2 regions of the Planococcus antarcticus DSM 14505 genome follow, and region 2 is predicted to be linked to the other one. Evidence: riboswitches for the same ligand, from Rfam matches in the RefSeq annotation. Region 2 holds a riboswitch; the other holds the start of a gene.
The links. Region 2 has a riboswitch for cyclic di-GMP ahead of BBH88_RS17930 (hypothetical protein). Riboswitches for the same ligand answer to the same signal wherever they lie in the genome.
Positions count from the first base shown of each region.

Region 1: linked by a shared signal. The riboswitch ahead of flgB (flagellar basal body rod protein FlgB) and the one ahead of BBH88_RS17930 (hypothetical protein) in region 2 are both predicted to bind cyclic di-GMP.

Region 1 covers NZ_CP016534.2:208,364-218,228, forward strand. The annotation lists gene BBH88_RS01110 (flagellar protein) at 1-2, shown strand, start outside; gene flgM (flagellar biosynthesis anti-sigma factor FlgM) at 36-305, shown strand; gene BBH88_RS01120 (flagellar protein FlgN) at 336-821, shown strand; gene flgK (flagellar hook-associated protein FlgK) at 847-2,115, shown strand; gene flgL (flagellar hook-associated protein FlgL) at 2,143-3,024, shown strand; gene BBH88_RS01140 (flagellar hook-basal body protein) at 3,477-4,319, opposite strand; gene BBH88_RS01145 (flagellar hook-basal body protein) at 4,335-5,171, opposite strand; cyclic di-GMP riboswitch class I at 5,394-5,480, shown strand; gene flgB (flagellar basal body rod protein FlgB) at 5,561-5,962, shown strand; gene flgC (flagellar basal body rod protein FlgC) at 5,969-6,424, shown strand; gene fliE (flagellar hook-basal body complex protein FliE) at 6,698-6,994, shown strand; gene fliF (flagellar basal-body MS-ring/collar protein FliF) at 7,020-8,660, shown strand; gene fliG (flagellar motor switch protein FliG) at 8,672-9,685, shown strand; gene BBH88_RS01175 (FliH/SctL family protein) at 9,678-9,865, shown strand, end outside.
Region 2 covers NZ_CP016534.2:3,643,162-3,653,026, reverse strand. The annotation lists gene BBH88_RS17945 (glutamate-5-semialdehyde dehydrogenase) at 1-552, shown strand, start outside; gene BBH88_RS17940 (DUF4395 domain-containing protein) at 607-1,011, opposite strand; gene mgtE (magnesium transporter) at 1,089-2,447, opposite strand; cyclic di-GMP riboswitch class I at 2,573-2,660, shown strand; gene BBH88_RS17930 (hypothetical protein) at 2,708-3,577, shown strand; gene BBH88_RS17925 (hypothetical protein) at 4,055-5,101, shown strand; gene BBH88_RS17920 (glycosyltransferase family 2 protein) at 5,098-6,537, shown strand; gene BBH88_RS17915 (hypothetical protein) at 6,819-7,196, shown strand; gene BBH88_RS17910 (hypothetical protein) at 7,439-9,865, opposite strand, start outside.

The DNA.
Region 1 (9,865 bases), 330 kb from region 2:
AATAGAACAAAACTAAACTAGAGGGTGGTGAAGGAATGAATATCGACAAGACCAATAGTTCTTCCTTTATTCAATCTTATCAAAAAATGCAAGTGGCTCCTGTGTCGAAAACTAAGCCGTTACAAAAAGAAGACGAGTTGCAGATTTCAAATGAAGCGAAGGCGATGTTTGAAAAAAATGCCAGTGTGGATGTTGAAAGACAAGAAAAGATCCAGCTCTTAAAAGCTCAGGTGTCATCAGGTGAATACCAGGTTGACGTTAGCAAGGTAGCGGATAAAGTTCATCAATTCTGGTTCGATAAATAAAGTGGAGCTCTTAAAAGAGGAGGGTATCGGATGCTGAACTTAGTAGTAAATACGCTGGACGAATTGATCAGCATACAAAAACAGCTTATCCGTTACGCCGAACGCAAGCAGACGGTGTTGATCGAACGAAAAGTCGATGAACTGACAGAGCTTGTGAAAGAAGAAACGAAACTAGTCAAACAGCTTAGCCAATTGGAAGACGAACGGCAGCAACTTGTAGCCGACGTATTGGAAGAACATCCTGGTTTGACATTCAGCCAGTTTGCAGAACAAATTCCAGATGAACACGTAAAACAAGAGCTCCACTCACAATTGAAAACGTTACAAATGCTTTTAACGGAGCTGCAGGCAAAAAATAAAGTCAACGAAAAAATCCTGGAAGACTCGATGAGCTTTGTTCAACATATGATTACTCAGGTTACAAAATCAAAGCAACAGCATTTCAATTATCCATCACCGGCAGGTCAACAAAAACCACAAACAAACAATCAAGGCTTTTTTGATACAAGAGCCTAGCAATTGGTAGAGAGCGAGGGAAATTATGGTTTCATCATTTCACGGATTAGAATTAGGAAAACGCGGCTTATCCGTTGGTCAGGCAAGCATAGCGACGACTGGACAGAATATCGCCAACGTCAACACAAAAGGCTATTCACGCCAACAAGTAAACTCAAGTGCTTCTCCGTCTTTGGACGTTTGGACAGGCCAAGGGGCGAATACAGGACAGCTTGGAACCGGCGTTAATCTCGATTCGATCACCCGTGTAAGAGACCGCTTCCTCGATCAGCAATTTCGTGATCATTCCGAAACACTCGGACAATGGCAGGCAAAACAAACAACATTGGACCGCTTGGAAACGATTGTCAATGAACCGAGCGACAGCGGCTTGAATAGCGCAATGGACTTGCTGAATAGCGCTTGGCAGGATTTAGCCAATGAACCGGATAGCTTGTCCGCACAGGCTGTGGTCAAAGAACGCGCACAAAGCTTTATCGAAGTAGCGCAATCGATGAATAAATCGCTGGACAGTTTGAAAAGTGAACTGACGCAGGAGTCACAAGCGACAGCTGAAGAAGCAAACGGTTATTTAAAGCAAATCGCAGAATTAAATAAAAGCATTGTCCGCGATGGCAGCCAGTCAAATGATTTGAAAGACAAACGGGATGTGCTGGTGGAAGAGCTATCAACGCTCATGTCGATCAAAGTAGATGAGAAATCGAACGGCAGCTACTCGATCAGCCTCTCTTCAAACAACCAGCAACTGGTAAGCGGTGAAGAAGTTTTTGAAGTCGATCACAAAACCGGCACTGGTGAAAATAAAGTTTACGGCGGCAAGTTGGCTGGATTGAGCGAGTCGATCGATATTGCGAAAAGCTATCAGGATAACTTGGAAAATGTAGTTGGTGATTTTGCAGCGGCCAACAGCATGTCAGCGACAGGCGGCAAGGATCAGGCTTTATTCATTGGCAATGCCGCAGACTTTAACCTGTACGAGGTGAAAGTCAATTATGAAGCGAGCCTTTTGAAGCAGCCAGCTGCGACGGAAAAAACGTCCGAAGCAGCGCAAAGTGATTTCCGAAAACTGGTTAGCCAGCTTGGTGCACAAAGCCAGGCAGCCATCCATTCTGTTACGAACCACGGAGCAACGCTACAAGCGACAGAAAATCGCAGACAGTCAGTGACCGGCGTTTCGCTGGATGAAGAAATGGCTAATTTGATCAAATACCAGCATTCATATAATGCAGCAGCACGTTTAGTATCGATGACGGATCAAATGTTGGATACCATCATTAACCGAATGGGCAACTGATAGCAGAAGGAACGTGGGGGGAAAAACATGAGAGTCACGCAACAGATGCTGAACCAGAATGCCATACGCAATATGAGCCAAAACTTGAGCCGCTTCGAAAAAATCAACAACCAAGTATCAAGTGGTAAATTGCTTCACCGCCCATCGGATGACCCGAACGGCGTCAGCAAAGCGATGAACTTAAAAAGTACGCTTTCGGCCAACACGCAATTCGAACGAAATACGAATGAAGCCAAGTTGTGGATGAACGAAACCGGTCAAAACATCGATTCAATGGTGAACGCGATGCAGCGGGTGCGTGAATTAGCGGTTCAAGGCAATAACGGTACTTATTCGGAGCTGGATCAGACAGCAATGGCCGCTGAAATAGAAGAATTGACAGAGCAAATGCGCCAATTGGCAAATGCTAAAGTTAATGGCAAGTCATTGTTCAACGGCCAAAAAACGGGCGAACAACCTTTTCCTGAAAAAGGAAGCATTGCAGTTGATCCTACAGACCTAATCGCTAAAACGTTTACGATTGGAGAGGGCATCAAGATTCAATCAAGTGTTCTGCCTGATGAGTTGTTCGGAACTGCGGCAGACGCTAATAATCTCTTTCAAACACTGCAAAGCATATCCACTAATTTAAAGGCTGGATCTTCCATTGACTTGGATAAAATCGATGCAGGAATCGACCGGTTATTGACAGTGGGTGCTGAAAACGGCGTGCGGCAAAATCGCGTAGAAGCTGTTGAAAACCGTTTGCTGGATAGTAATTTAGAACTTAAATCGATGTTATCAAGAGTCGAAGATATCGATTATGCAGAAGCGGTCATCAAGCTAAAGAGCGAAGAAAGTGTTTACCAAGCCAGCCTCGCTGCAACATCAAAAATCATCCAACCAAGTTTGATGGACTTTTTGAGATAATGAATTTTGGATAAGTGATGGGTAGTTAGTTGTGCTGATATTCCACAAACCAGCTCCGCTTTCCTGCGGGCGAGCGCCAAGCCGCTTCGTCGCTACGCTCCTGCAGGGTCTCGGCTGTCTCGCTTTCCCGCGGGAGTCTCCACTGGTTTGCTCCATATCTTAAATAAGTTAAATCAATAGTGAAATAGTTTATTGAGTAATTCTCCAACAAGTCGAGTTGAGTACTAATGATAAAGACTGCTACTAATGATTTGTCACCATGATTCCTAGAAGGAAGAGCGGAAGGCGGCGACTCCTGGGGGATCAGCGCGAGCTGAAGACCCTGGACTGAGCGTAGCGAGGGAAGCGGCTGAAGCCGTGCCCCCCGGAAAGCGTCCGCCTGGAGTGATTTCTTCCGAGTAGGATACATAGAAAAAGAGCAGGCACCCCGCTGGGTGCCTGCTCTTTTTTCGTTATCCTTTAATGGTATTAACCAAGCCCATCATGTCGTCTGCATAAGAAATGGCTCTTCCTTGTGATTGAAACAATCGTTGCGTAGAAATCAATTCCGTCATTTCGTCAGCCAGTTCAACATTGGACATTTCCAAAGCGCCTTGCTTCACACCAATCGTTCCATCCCTTTGCTGAGACAGATCAATAAACTGCAAATTGCCGTTGGCGAGTTGTTCAGCTTCCGTGCCGGTCAGTTGGAATCGGTTGCCGCCTATTTTTTCGAGTGAGTCCGTCCGATTTATTTGCGCGATACCCAGTTGGATTTCAGTCGGTTGTTTAGTAGGATCTTGATAGGAAATCTCTAAAGTTCCATTGCCATTTAGTTGGATGTCTTTATAGTCAGCGTCGAAAACAATCGGCTGGTTGTTGGCTGCGAGAACTGCATCACCGTTAGCCGTAACTAAGCTTACTTGGTTTGAATTCGGGACTGGCTGTACTTGAAAAGATCCGTCTTTTGTAAAAAACGTATTGTCTTCGGATGAAATACGGAAGTAAGCCGATTCGCCTTGGATCATAAAATCAAGCGGCCGATCCGTTTGGCGAATGGAGCCTTGTTCGTTGCGGGTTGCTGTCTGTGAAAGAATTGCGCCGGCACCGATGCGCAAACCGAAAGGCGTATTTCGCCCAACTTCATTTTGTGGCCCGACTTGTTTTTCGATGGACTGCACAAGAGCATCCGAAAAACTGGCTTCTTGGCGCTTATAGCCAGTGGTGTTTACATTGGCAATATTATTGCCAATCAAATCGATTTTTTTTTGCAGTTCACCCATGGTGTTGCTTGCGGTATTCATTTGGATATTCAACTGTATAGTTACCTCCTAGACGCGCCCAATTTCGTTGACTGCTTTTTCCATGCTGCGATCGTAAGCCTGTATTACTTTTTGGTTTGATTCGAAGCCACGGTAAGTTGTCATCATATCTGTCATGGTTCTGGTCAAATCTACATTCGATTGTTCAATGAAGCCTTGTTTTACAAAGCTGTCTGTAGCATTCAGCAAATCAACATTCTCAATAAATTGAGGAGGAGTTTCCGGATCTCCGGCCCAACGCAAGAGATTCTGTCCTTCTTTTACGAACTGGTCTGGATTTTCAGTATGGCCGATCCATAGGCGATCTCCTTGTGTCCCATCAGCTAAAATGATTTGGCCATTGTCCTGTACAGTAAAGTCAGTTGAACCCACCTGAATGGGTTCCTGATTTTCACCTAAAACGAGAAAACCATCGCTGGAAGTCAGAAAACCTTCAGCATCGACGGCGAAGGAGCCGTTTTTTGTGTAGCGTACTTCTTCATTTTCCGCAGCTACTGCAAAAACCATGCTACCTTTCTGTTGAGTTTCGGGATTTGTTGGAAGTAATTCATCCATCAGCACCATATCTGTCAAATTCCCGGTTTCTTTTAAAGGGCCTTGCAGAAAAGATGGGATACCTTCCTGTGTATATACTCCTGTAGTCAAAGTCCCAATATTTCGGGGGACTATTGTACCTTTTTTACTAGTGTCCATCGCTTTAATCAATTGATCAGGAAAAGCGCGCAAGACGGTTTGGTCTTCTTTGAAACCGGGTGTATTGGCATTTGATAGATTGTTTGTCAATATTTGTTGCTGTCTATTGTTGGCCATCATCCCTGATGTAGCGGTATATAATCCACGAAACATATAATTTCTCCCTCTCAAAGCCTATTTCGATATTTCTCGCGTAGCATACCATTATAAATGCGAAAAAAATAGAGACTTTTAGATTAATATGGAAAATATATCATTTTATATTTTAAAAAAGAAAAATATACAAAATTATTGAAACGTGATATTATCACTTTGTTATTAATTTTAGAAAATAGTACGAAATAACGAGTTTAATAATTTAATATTAGAATATCATAATGAAAATGGCAAACTTACTCGAAAGGTAACGACGCAAAGCTACGGGCCTAAATACACATTGTAAAAGGCAGCCGGGTCACCAAAGTGGTAGATTTGATAAAAATCCACCTTTTTAAAGGTGGATTTTTATTAACTAACTAACTGTTAAAAAAAGGAGTTTTTTGATGAGTATATTCCCTAAGTCTCTTGAATCTATGGAACAAGCCCTCTCAGCATCGACTTTAAGACAACGAGTGCATTCGGCAAATATTGCCAATGTAGACACGGCCAACTATAAAAGCAAAAAAGTCGACTTTCAAGCAGCGTTGGATACAGCAATGAACAATCAAAGCCTCTCCAGCTATAAAACCAATGATCGGCATCTTTCATTCAGCAATGAATCTTCAACAGATAAAACTGAAATTCTAACTAATAGCTCCACAAAATACAACAACAATGGCAATAATGTCGATATGGATGTCGAGATGGCTGAACTAGCAAAAAACCAATTATGGTATAACGCTGTTACCGAACGGGTCAACGGCAAACTCAACAGTCTCAGCTCTGTCATTAATGGAGGGAGATAAAAAAAGATGAGTTTATTCAATGGGTTTAACATCAGTGCTTCAGGATTGACGGCCAATCGCATGCGCATGGATGTCGTGTCCGCCAACATCGCAAATGCCAATACAAATCGTGCCGAACTCGTGGACGGGGAATGGATGCCTTACCGTCGGAAAACAGTTGAATTGTCGCAAAACGGCGCTTCGCCTTTTGCCAATCAATTGCAGTCGGTGATCAATAGAGGCAATACGTCAGTATCTGGTGTCAAAGTATCGGAAATCAAAGAAGACGAAACGCCTTTTACTTTGTCCTATGAGCCGGAACATCCGGATGCTGGAGAAGACGGCTATGTCCGTTCATCTAATGTCGATCCACTGAAAGAAATGGTGGATCTGATGTCAGCAACCCGTTCATATGAAGCAAACGTCACCGCATTGAATGCATCAAAAAGTATGTTTATGAAGGCTCTAGAAATCGGGAAATAACTCGTTAATTTTCATCGGTGATATTCCGCAAGCCAGCTCCGCTTTCCTGCGGGAGTCTCCGCTGGCTTGCTCCATATCTTTATGAAAGTAGTGTGAAATTGAGAGCTCGCTTCTAAATTCACCAAATTTCTAAGCGTAGGCGCGTCCACGGGCTAGGCGAAGTAAGAAGACAGGCGTTCTTTGCCTGGCTTCTTGCGGGAGCCATGCAAAGAGCGACCGAAGCGATGTATTAAAAGAGAAAATTTATCTTACTATAAATATCTAGGAGGCACCATGGAAAAAATAAGCGGGATTCAAACGCCTTTTATTCAAAATCAATTATTTGATAAAGTAAAACCTGAAAACCAAGTTGAAGGGTTTGGAGAGATCTTTAAAGATGCATTAAAAGAAGTGAGCAAAGCACAAAACGAATCGGACAAAATGACCAATCAGCTGGTAACGGGAGAAGTTCAGGATGTACACGAAGTGATGATTGCTTCGCAAAAAGCCAGTTTATCGTTGCAGATGACAATGCAGGTGAGAAACAAGGTTGTTGAAGCCTATCAAGAAGTAATGAGAATGCAAGTATGATGTGGACCGGTGGGATGATGACTAAATGAAAGAGAAGTTTTCGGCATATAAAACGAAGATGAGTGAATCGTGGACCAGTTTTTCTCCTGTAACGAAATGGTCCGTTCTTGGCTCCTTTTTACTCACCTTAATTATCTTGATTGTTTTTGTTTTTCTCAGCAATCGCTCTGATTTTTCGGTGCTGTATTCTAATTTGACAGCAGCTGAGGCGGGTGAGATTAAGACCGCCATTGAAGAGCAGGCAATTCCAGTGGAAGTATCGGCCGATGGCAAAACAATCAGTGTACCTGAAGAGCATTTGGCCAATTTAAAAGTCAGCCTGGCTGCGGAAGGCATTCCGAAAAACGGCAATGTGAACTACGGCATATTCAGCGAAAACATGGGGCTCGGAATGACTGATCGTCATTTTGATGTGGTTGAACGAGACGCTATGCAAAATGAGCTGGCGTATTTAATTGAACAAATTGATGGAGTGACGGAAGCGAATGTCATGATTACGCTGCCGAAGGAAAATGTTTGGATTACTGATGAAGAACAGACCTCTACGGCTTCCATCGTTATCAAAGGCGATTCGACGTTGCAATTGGATCAGAAACAGATTAACGGTTTGCATCACTTAATCAGCAAATCGGTTCCAAGTTTACCGGCTGAGCAGATTGTTATCATGGATCAGAACGGCCAAGTGTTTGAAGTGCAGGACGCCAGCCAAGCAGATACCAATCTGTCGGTTTACCAGCAGCATCGCGAAATCCAAAAAGGCATCGAACAGGATATCCAGCGCGAGTTGCAGCAAATGCTCGGCTTGCTGCTGGGGCAGGATAAGGTAGTCGTTTCTGTTATGACGAACATCGATTTCACAAAAGAAAAGCGGGAAGAGCAATTGGTTGAACCCGTAGATGTTGAAAATAATGAAGGCTTGGATATTAGTGTAGAACGCATTATTGAAACCTATTCGAGCGAAGGTACGGTCATTGAAGACGCAGCGGGAACCGGCGAAACAGAAGTCGCCAATTATCCAGGTCTAGACGGTGCTGGCAACAGCGAATCTGAACGGACTGAAGAACGGATCAATAGTGAAGTCAATCGGATCAATCGGCAAATTGAAATGAGTCCATACGTCATTGATGATATTACAATCAATGTGGGTGTGGAACCGCCAGTTCCTGAAAATCCGGCGAGCTTAACACAGGAAAACGTCACGGATATCAGTAATTTACTGAAAAATGCTGTCAGTACCTCATTAAGTATGAATGAATTTCCTGCAACAGAAGCGGAACTGGAAGACCGGATTTCTGTTTTTGCTACTGAATTCCAGGGGCGTCCGGTAATTGAAGACGAAGAGCCGGAAGAAACATTCCTGGCAGGTATACCGAACAATCTTCTTATTGTAATTTGTGCAGCAGTCGTATTGGTGTTGATTATCATCATTGCTTTGCTATTGCTTCGCAAAAAGAAAAAAGAAGAAGTGTTCGAGGAAGAATACGAGTTTGAAGGATTTGAACAGGCATTGGCCAAGTCAAACCAAGTAAATCTTGAAGATGAAGAAATTGATTTGTCTGAGTTTAGTGCCAGATCAAATCCGAAGCGAAAAACGATCGAAAAGCTTGCCAAAGGACGACCTGAAGACTTTACTAAATTGTTGCGGTCATGGATGGCAGATGACTAGGAGAGTGTCTAATGGTTAGAGGAATGCATGAGTTGACAGGGATTCAAAAAGTGGCCATCTTATTGGTTGGTTTAGGGCCCGATGTTTCGATTGAGATATTTAAGCAACTGACAGAGCCGGAAATCGATCAACTAACGATGGAGATTTCCAATGTCCGACAGTTGAGGAACAGCCAAACGGAAAGAGTCATCAATGAATTCTATGAAATGATTCTGGCACAGGATTATATGAATGAGGGTGGTTTGGTTTATGCCCGGAATATCCTGGAGCAGGCACTTGGGAAAGATAAGGCGATGGACACCATTAGCCGTTTATCGAACCGGCTTCAAGTAAAACCTTTTAGTTTTGCGCGAAAAGCCGACCCGAGTCAAATTTTGAACATTCTTCAACATGAGCAAGCGCAAACTATAGCATTAGTGCTGTCTTATTTGGATGCCAAGCAATCGTCGAAGATTTTGTCTGAATTACCGAGTGACAAACAAGCAGAAGTTGCAAGGCGGATTGCTTTAATGGAAAGTACTTCTCCAGATGTCATTCATCAAGTAGAACAAATTTTAGAGCGGAAGTTGACTGCTACAGGAACACAGGACTATACAGCTACCGGTGGCGTAGAAGCGATTGTTCGTGTATTGAGCAATGTTGACCGCGGTACGGAAAAATCCATTTTAACTGAACTTGAAAAAGACAATCCAGAACTGGTTACGGAAATCAAAAAACGTATGTTTGTTTTCGAAGATATTGTCAAGCTTGAAACTCGTTCCGTTCAGCGAATTGTCCGTGAAGTGAGCGATGCTGATCTGACATTTGCGCTGAAAGTAGCGAGTGAAGAAGTCAAAGACAGTATTTACCGCAATATGTCAACGCGGAGAGCGGAAGCTATCCTCGAAGAAATTGAAGTTATGGGGCCAGTGAAACTGAAAGATGTGGAAAATGCGCAAACGAATATCGTTGGCTTGATTCGAAGCATGGAAGAAAAAGGAGAAATTGATGTGTCGCGTGGAGGGGGAGAGGAAATAATTGTCTAATATCATTCGTCTTCCACAGTCTTTTTCGAAAGAAAAGAAAATTATCCAGACCCGAAAAATCGAGACTAAAAAAACTGTTTTCAGTAATCAGGAACACGATCCGAGACAGCAGCGACAACAGTTGTTTCAGGAAATCAACGAACTGGAATCTCGCCGCGAGCAATTGCAGACTCAAATTCT
Region 2 (9,865 bases):
GATGAGACAGCGGATGTCAAAATGGCCATGGCAATTGCGCTAAATGCCAAAACACAGCGGCCATCAGTGTGTAATTCCTGTGAAAGCATTCTGGTCCACAAAACTTGGGCAGAGGAGCATTTACCGGAATTGATAGGCGCATTGCTGGACAATCAGGTGGAAATCCATGGAGATGAGGCCGTACAGAAACTCTTTCCTAATGTGAGACCTGCAGAAGAAGCAGATTGGGGAACCGAGTATTTGGGGCTGGAAGTGGCGATGAAAACCGTTGAGGGTGTAAGTGAAGCAATTGAGCACATCAACACATACGGAACCAAGCATTCAGAAACCATCATTTCTTCCAACTCTGAAAACGTCGATCAATTCTTTATGGAAATTGATGCAGCAGCAGTGTATCACAATGCTTCCACCCGATTCACGGATGGCTTTGAATTCGGCTTCGGCGCCGAAATCGGCATCAGCACACAGAAGCTCCATGCGCGCGGACCAATGGGCCTGCCTGCTTTGACGTCGACTAAATACATCGTGCGCGGCAACGGCCAAATAAAATAACGATTTTGCTATAGATAGAAAAGACCGGAAGCGATTGCTTCCGGTCTTTTTTCTTTATGCTGTTCGATTGTGCTTCCACATCATATAGCGGTAACGGACAGTGCAGCCGATGCAATAGCCCATGAGCGCAACTCCAGCTGCAATAATGACCAGTATGCTAAAAGCGTAGGCAAGGGATGGAATATCGATTGAGAAGAAGACGAGCGACATCCCTAAACAAATCGTCGCAATCCATTGGTTGAACAGTTGCTGATCTTTATCTTCCTGTTGATAATCCGCCATCGGTTTTTTCAAAAAGCGTCGGCTGAAGAGGATCACTGGATTTTTCTTTGTAATCAATGTATAAACGCCAACAGCAAACGGCAATAGCAGAATGGCTGGATGGAGCAAGAGCGCTGCTAACACCGTGACGACGATAAAAGTTTGATTGGTTTGGACAAGGGGTTTCGGGATTGTCATGCACTCGCCTCCTAACATTATCACCTATTATACAGAGTAACTTACTATGAATAAAGACAATTGCTTGAAAAAATGAATTACATCAATTGAGAAATAAACAGGGTCGCCATGCCGAAATAAATCAGCAACGACAGGATATCATTGATGGTCGTAATTAGAGGGCCGGATGCCACCGCTGGATCGATATTGAATCGATAAAGCACAAGAGGAATAATGGTTCCGGCTAACGTACCAATGATTAAAGTCATTAGCAGGGAACTGCCGACCACTATGCCCAGCACAAAATTGCCTTGCCATACATACGCTATTAATAAGATGAGTACAGAACAGATGGCGCCGATGATGATGCCGACCCATAATTCCCTGATGATCAGCTGGATGGTTTGCTTGTAGTCCAGCTTTTGTGAAGCCAGTCCACGGACCACAACGGACAGTGACTGGGTCCCAGTGTTTCCTGTCATGCCGGCAATCATCGGCATAAAGAACGTCAAAGCAACTACTGTCTGCAATGTATTTTCAAAACGGCTGATGATGCCGCCGGAAAACAGGCCGATAAACAGCAGAAGAATGAGCCAGGGCAAGCGGCGATACGCTGCAGTTAATGCTGGAGTGTTAAAGTCGATTGATTTACCCGAAGCCGATAGTTTTTCGATATCTTCATTTGCTTCCTGCATAACGACATCGATGACATCATCGACCGTTATCACCCCTGCGAGGGTATTGTCTTTTTCCACAATCGGAAGCGTGACAAAATCATAACGGCTGATCAATTGGGCCGCGTCTTCCTGGTCGGTCAATACGTCGGCTTTCACGACGCGGTTGTACATGACTTCCTCAATTTTGTCTTCAAGATTTCCGAGGATCAAATCCTTATAGGAGACGACGCCTACCAATTTCTTGTCCTCATCTACGACATAAAGGTAGTTTAGGTATTCCGCTAATTCGGCAAAATGCTTAATTTTGTCGACGGCTTCCCGAATTGTGTAATGGCGTGGAATCCACACATAGCGGTTATTCATCAGACGGCCGGCAGTTTCAGGGGGGTAAGTCATGGTGTTTTGGACAAATCTGGAATCGTCCTGATTGATCTGCGACAGTAGCTCTTCGATTCGTTCGGGTTCCAAATCGGCCAACAGCAACGCTAAGTCGTCATTGTCCATACGGTCAAGGACTTTTGCCGATTTTTCCAGCCCCAATTTGTGGAGAATATCGATCTGCTCATTTTTGGAGAGTTCCTGCATCACTTCCGTCAATTGGCGTATTGTCAGAAACAGCAGGAATTTATTGCGGTGCTTGTCCGGCAGATGCCGGTACTGTATGGCCATATCATATGGCTGAAGTTCTTCCAGGATGTCCTGAAATTCATTTATCTTGCCTTCTTTTAAGGCCTTTATCAAAGCCAATGTGATTTCGTCTTCAAGCAATGCTACGGACATATGGTTCACTCCTTTTGTTCAGGAAATACAGAAATCCTATTGTTGATTATTGCGTTAAATCTTCATTTTGAAAAGGGGTAAAAAAAAGATAGCGTAATTGAATTATTTGACATATAATAATGAAAATCTGAAAAAGGCAAACTTCACCGAAAGGGAAGGACGCAAAGCCATGAGCCTAACCGTTGAAAAACGCAAGGTTGCCAGGTTGCCTGGGTCTCGTTCTATGAGCCACGGCTGACAGAACGGGAGGATACGGGGAAATGAAAAAACTAATGATGGCGGGTGTATGGTTGTTGTTTATGCTGACACAAAATGGTTTTGATGCACAAGCTGCCGAGATGGATGTAAAAGCCACCTGGTTATGGAATCCATGGATGATCTACAGCGATGAAGCGGGCACACTCGCTTTTTTGGAAAGTAAAGATGTCAATAAAGTCTACGTGCAGATTGATGCCGATATTCCGGTCAGTGTTTATCGAAGCTTTATCGAAAAAGCGGGAGTTGTCGGCATGGCCATCTATGCATTGGACGGAGCTGCTGATTGGGTAGCGCCAAAAGGCTTTAGCAAACAGGATCGGTTGATGTCTTGGTTATCGGTTTATCAGCAAGGATCTGCGCCGGATCAAAAATTTGCTGGTGTCCACCTGGACGTAGAGCCATATCTGTACAGCGGATGGAATACCAATCGGGCAGCGACAGTCAAGTCTTATCAAGCTCTGCTGATGAAAGCCAAAACCAGCACGGCTGCATTGAACTTGCCGCTCGAGGCAGATTTGCCTTTCTGGTTCGATGAAATCTCTTATAAAAATACCTATGGCAACGGCGTACTCGCCAAATGGGTGATCGCCAACACGCACAGCGTCACCTTGATGGCCTATCGCGATTCGGCAGCTAGGATCATGGAGCTCGTGAAAAATGAAATCGCCTATGGAGAAAAGTATGGCAAAAGAGTAGTGGTGGGAGTTGAAACAGGCCAAACCGATGAAGGGGATGGCATTTCTTTCTATGAAGAAGGAGAAGCCTTCATGGACGGAGAACTAGCTGCAGTATCCGCCTATTATGCCGAATCAAAAGGATTTGGCGGCATCGCCATCCACCACGTAGACAGCTGGAAAACGATGTCCCCATAAAGAGAAACTTCACTCAATGGGCACTATCCATTGAGTGTTAGTTGATCCAATCGGACTTTTACGGACAGTGACTCCCACTTGAAGAGAGGGAGTCGTACTGACCGTTAAAGCGGGATAAAGAGAAACTTCACTCAATGGGCACTATCCATTGAGGAAAAGAAGAACATAGACTAAGAACGCCGCGTCCTGCGGCAATGTCTATGTAACTGACATCCTGCCGGCCCGATCCAATCGGACTTTTACGGACAATGAATCTCCTACTTGAAAAGTTGGTGATAGCCTTTCCGTTGAGACAGGATAAAAAGACGTTAAACAGCAAGGGGGGCCCGTTCGGCTGAACTTTGCTGTTTTTTTCTACCAGTTAAAAGAGATGAAATATGGTATAATATCCATAAATTATCAGCTATCATGATTTTTTTGAAATATTTGTATGAAATAAAAATGATACAAGATGGCTCTGAAAAGGAGATTTTTTTTATGATAGAAATTTTTATATGGGTCGTCTTCAGTTTGTTGGGCATTCAATTGCTGATTTTAGCTTTGCTAATTGGCTGGAAAATGAAAAATTTAGCTGCAGAAAATGAGATAAGAAAAACGATGGAAACGCTAAAGCCTGACTTCAGGAAATATATAGAAGGGACAAAGCGGGTTGAACCAACTTTGCCTACTGCAAAGAAAAATCATTTCAGATTCATGGAAACCATGCTTGATGAATTTTTAGGTGAAAATTTTCAGGAAGAACAGAAAGCAAGAATTCACCTCCTAGCAGACAAACATTTAGCGGAGTATTACCGCCGTGCCTTAAAGAAAGGGCAATGGGCAGAGCGCATCAATGCCTTGTATTTTATCGAAGACTTTCGGCTTTTTTCTTTGAAAGAAGATGTTTATCAGCATTTCATGAAAATCAGCAAACGGGATGAAGAGTTTCGTCAATGCATCCGTGTCTGCGCGACATTGCAGGAAGTGCGGCTGATGAATGCGGCCATCGAGAGCGGCGAATTGTCATTTGGTATGATCAAGGAATTGCTGTACCGTCTGGATGAGAATTTATTAAAGACGACGCTGGATCGGATGCAATTAAAAGAGGACATTTCAGAAAATATGCTTCACGCCTTCATCACATTCAGCGGAGAACACCAGATTGATATGCTCTTCCCATTTGTCGAAAAGAAGCTGAGGGATGAGCGCAAGGAAGTCCGCTTGAAGGCCATGAGCAGTTTGTGCGATTACAAAAAAATGGCAAACCCTGCTATTCTTCCGGAATTCTTTGATTCGGAATACTGGCAAGAGCGGATGTACGCAGCTAAGCTAACGGGCGCATGTCATTTTGAGCAATATAAACAAAATCTGGTCGACCTGCTGTCGGACAATGTGTGGTGGGTACGTTTTGCGGGTGCTGAAAACATCAAAGTCTTTAAAGGAGGTAACACAATGCTTGAGCAGGTGGTGACTGATCACACGGATGCATATGCCAGGGATATCGCCAAACATATGCTGACAAGGGGAGGCGGGAACCTCACATGAGTGGAACCGGAATCACATTATTCATCGAAATTATTTCCTGGGCAATAATTGGTTATATGCTCGTCGCTGGAGCGATTTACTTGCTTCTTTTTCTGGTCGCCAGCCCGAAAATAAACAAAGAGAAAAAATTGAACCGTCAGGAACAAATCGAGGAAATGTCTATTAACAAAGACACCTACCCAATTTCCATCCTGGTTCCCGCTTACAACGAGGAAGCGGGAGTAGTCAGCACGGTCCGTTCGTTATTGAATTTGAATTATCCTCAATACGAAATCATTGTGGTCAATGACGGTTCTACTGATAGGACCAGTGACAAAGTGCGGGTCCAATTCAAGATGGAACCGATTGAGCTGGCTATTCGGACTTATTTTAAAACAGGGGAGATTAAGCGGGCCTATCGCTCAACCCTTCACCCTAACTTGTTTTTGATTGAAAAAGAAAATGGCGGGAAGGCGGATGCCTTGAATGCAGGAGTCAATTTTTCCAGATATCCGTATTTTGCGGCAATTGATGGTGATTCGATCTTGGAACAGGATGCGTTGCTGAAAACCATGAAACCGATTGTTGATTCCAGCGGGATGGTGACAGCGACAGGCGGGACCGTAAGAATCGCCAATGGCTGCAAGATTAACCGCGGTGTCATCGAGCAAGTGGCGCTGCCGAAAAAGCCACTGGAAGTCATGCAGATTATCGAATACTTCCGCGCTTTCCTGATCGGACGCCTTGGCTTTAGTCGTGTTAATATCCTGCTGATCATTTCGGGTGCGTTTGGTGTCTTTGAGAAAAGCCGTGTCATTAAAGTGGGCGGCTATAAAACTGATACCGTCGGTGAAGACATGGAATTGATTGTCCGTTTGCACCGATCCATCAAAGATGAAAAATCAAAACAGCGAATCGAATACATCCAAGACCCGGTTTGCTGGACAGAAGCACCAAGCACTGTAGCATCCTTGCGTGCACAGCGTATCCGCTGGCAAAGAGGCCTTGCAGAAACGTTATGGACGCACCGCGGCATGATGTTCAATCCGAAATACAGAGGAATCGGGTTGTTTTCGATGCCTTATTACGTCTTTATTGAACTGTTGAGTGCTGTCTTTGAAGTGATCGGCTATTTCATCATTATCGGAGGCTTTACGTTCTCCTTTATTGAGACGGATATTGCCATTATTATGCTGTTGGTGATGGTGCTGTACGGTTCCCTTTTGTCTGCGCTCGCCGTGCTGCTGGAGGAGTGGACTTATCATAAGTATCCAACCGTCAAAAGTATCCTCGTTCTCTATGCTTATGCACTGACGGAGACGTTTTGGTACCGTATTCTGATGAATTTCTGGCGTGTGCAAGGTCTGTTTTACGCTTTCAAGAAAAAATCAGTATGGGGAGACATGGAACGGAAAGGTGTCTTCTCAGATGACGAACAAAAAGAAGGAAGTCTGTAAAACGTAACGGGTTCTGTTACCTATCGCAAACATTAAAAATGTAAGTAAAATTGACTATCAAATTATATGCTGATTTGGTAGTCAATTTTTGTTGATATAAAAGGGTCTTATGTAAAAATTACATTAAATTTGCAGGGATACAACAGCTGTTGTATCCCTGCATTTTCTATTACAAATCAGTACGAAATTTGCTATACATTAAACTATCGGGGAGGTTAAGGGAAACTATAAAATTGTAACTTCAAAAGAAATATAACGTCTAATATATCGGAGGTGTATCTATGAAAAAGATTTTATTAGTAATGATTTTTGGATTTCTTACAGTAACAGGTTGCTCTTTTGTTGATAGAGATTCAGAGAATGAAATACAAACCTCCAATGCATGGGTTTATTCATTCGTTAAATGGGAGAATGGAAATTATGTTGTTACAGAAGAGGAAGTTAAAGAAGAAAAAATAGGTGCTAAAATTGGCGAAGTTACTTCCTATTATGACCAAGAAAGTTCTGACACAAGTGGGAACTTCTCTAATAAATATGAAGAAGGAACAAAGTATTATGAAATCACCGATATTAACCAAGAGGAAGCAATAGCTGTAAAAATCCAAGAAGGAAAGTTTATTAAAGCTATTATTTCCGATAAATGGGAAGAAGCAAATTAAGTTTGTGCAATCATGTACTTAAACAATCTGGTGCTTTAGTTGAAGAGGATATAAAATATTAGTTTTGACTCGGTTCTTAATTGAACTGGGTTATTTTTTTGCAAACAAAAAGCGCTGCAAAATACAGCGCAATTTTCTATACATTTTTACTTGCAACTTAGTATGCAAAGTAGAGTTTTGCGATAAGTGACGGAACCCATTACTGTAAAAGACTTTCTTCTTTTTGTATAGTTTGGTTTGCATCACTTTATGTCGCCGAAGATATCCTGAAGAATATAATACGATTGCTTCAGCCGCTCTTCGGATTGTGGCAAACCCCATGTGTCCCATGTATATTGAGCCACTTGGTCCGCATCGAAGGTTTCGACGGTTTTTCCATCTTGTCCGGTTAAGTTTGCTGCAACATTCAGCCCTCCAATCGTTTCGGAAGCTTCGATGCCGTCTTTCTGCAAGTTGCCGATAAATTCCCGCTTAGCTGGATCTTTGGCATTCAGTAGCATCCAAGGAATTCGGATTTCCATGATTCCAGTCTCTTTGTCGTAGTAGTAATCGTTTAAGGAGTCATAGTCCTTATGTTCTGGATTGGCGATGCCGAAACGGAAGATACCTGTTTCGTAAGAATCGAATGGAACTATTTCACCAGTGTCGGGACGCACGAATGCTTTATTCAAGGCCAATCGAATTGGATGGAAAGTCGATTCGATATTTTCTTCTGCAGGAATCATCTCTAAGCGTTCGTGATAGTCATAGTAGAAGCTGTCGTAATCTCCTGCCACCTTCAGCTGTGCTTGTTCCAAGTCCTCAATCTTCAAATGGAAGTCCGCAAGAAACTCCGTTTTTTCCAACGCATCAACTGCGATGCCTTGATCTTCACGGACGCTAAAGTACAGGTTGAAATCCTGTTCGGTCCACCAGTTTTTATGGGTAAGGTCGAATTGGGCTTTGATGTAGACATACCGCTCATCCGAATCCAGCGCAAGCGTTTTAAGGGCACCGTCATTCTTTTCGTAAAGGATTTGGCCATCCTGCCAATCGTCCATGCCGTCGACTTTCACTTTATGGCGATCAAAACTCAGCAGGCCGAATTGCTGCTCGTTTGTTTGGGCATTAGACCAGAAGGGCCGTTCATCCGGATTGTCATAATCCATTGTATTCCAGGTACGTTTGAACCATTCATCCTGCCAGGTGAAAACCATACCACCAAGCATCCCTTCTTCAAGGATGTCTTCATACATATGGCTGACGATTTGTCCTTGCTGCTGTTCAGAAATAAACCCCTGATTCCAACCGAACGGATTTTCATGGGTCATGCCACGAGAAGCTGGAATGCCGAATTCGGCAATGACAATCGGCATGTCGTGGGAATCATTTAAGTCCTTCAGGTAACCGGCATAGTTATTGAATTCGCCGCGGTGATCCACATATTCCGTGTAACGTTCTTCTAAATTCAGGAAATCAGGATAGTACGGATAGACATGATAGGACGCAAACATGCCGACAGTCTCCGTCACACCTTTTGTTTTGATGTGATTCGGGTCGACGGTTGCCATGTCTTCCTGTTCACTAGGTTCTGCAGGTTGATCGATATTGTCTGTCGTTACCCAGTTGGTGAAGCTGAGAGGGCGCATACTTTGGTATTCGTCCAACTCATACTCAGCAAGGCTGTCTAATTGCTGCGCCAGCCAATACTCCATCGGATTGGCACCTGCCGTGTATACGTGGTTGCCTTGATAGTCGCCCAGGTCGGGATAATCAAGCTCCATCTGATGAACCGTAAAAGGGAACCACTCGATGCCAATCATCCAGCCGATAACGTAGGAGGAGATATCCGTCTTATAAGTTCCATAAGCATGTCCTGGTTCCTGTTCTACGATCGCATCGCCGTGGATGACGTCTACGATTTTTTCGACTTCAGTCTGAAAGCGCTCGGTGATTTCAGGAGTAAAGGCATCTAAGGTCTCTACCAAAGGCTCTTCGTCAATCCAGACGCCGTGATACAGGTAAAGCGGCTCTTTTGCGCTGGCATTGTAAGCGGCAAACGCTTCATAGAAAGCTGGTGGGTGAAGCGTATAGACACGGATTGCATTGGCGTTCATCTCACTGATTGCTTGAAACCAGCGGTCATATTCCTCACGCGTAATTGCTGCTTCTCCGGGGAACGTTCCCGGTTTGGCCATTCCCATATTGACGCCTTTAATGGTGAACGGCTGCCATTCCCCATCCTCGTAGACTTCAAATGCCTGTCCGTTTACACGGGAAGGGTAAGCAATGCCGTCCTTCTCGGCGGCAGTTGCTTTGACCGTTTCAAGATCTTTTTTCTTATCTTCTGTATTTGCTAAAATGGTTTCCATCATCGGTACGTAAGTCTGCCAGTAAAAACTTTTTTCGGCATCCAGCGATTCCGTGGAAACAAACGAACGCAGTTTCGAAAACCCGGAATAGCGGTAGAAGCCCGGAACATCAGCAATATCAACAAAATCTCCTGCAAAATAATAAAGGTCTGCTCCGTGCTTGGATTGATGGAACACGGCCGGGAAGTTCTCGGGGATGCCGGCCGCTTCCAGCTTCTTACTGCCTGCGCTTTCGAGATCCCATCGATAGTCTGCCAAGACCTTGGTGTCTGCAGCTGCCTGGTTAATATCAAACCAATAAGCGAAAGAAGGGCTGTC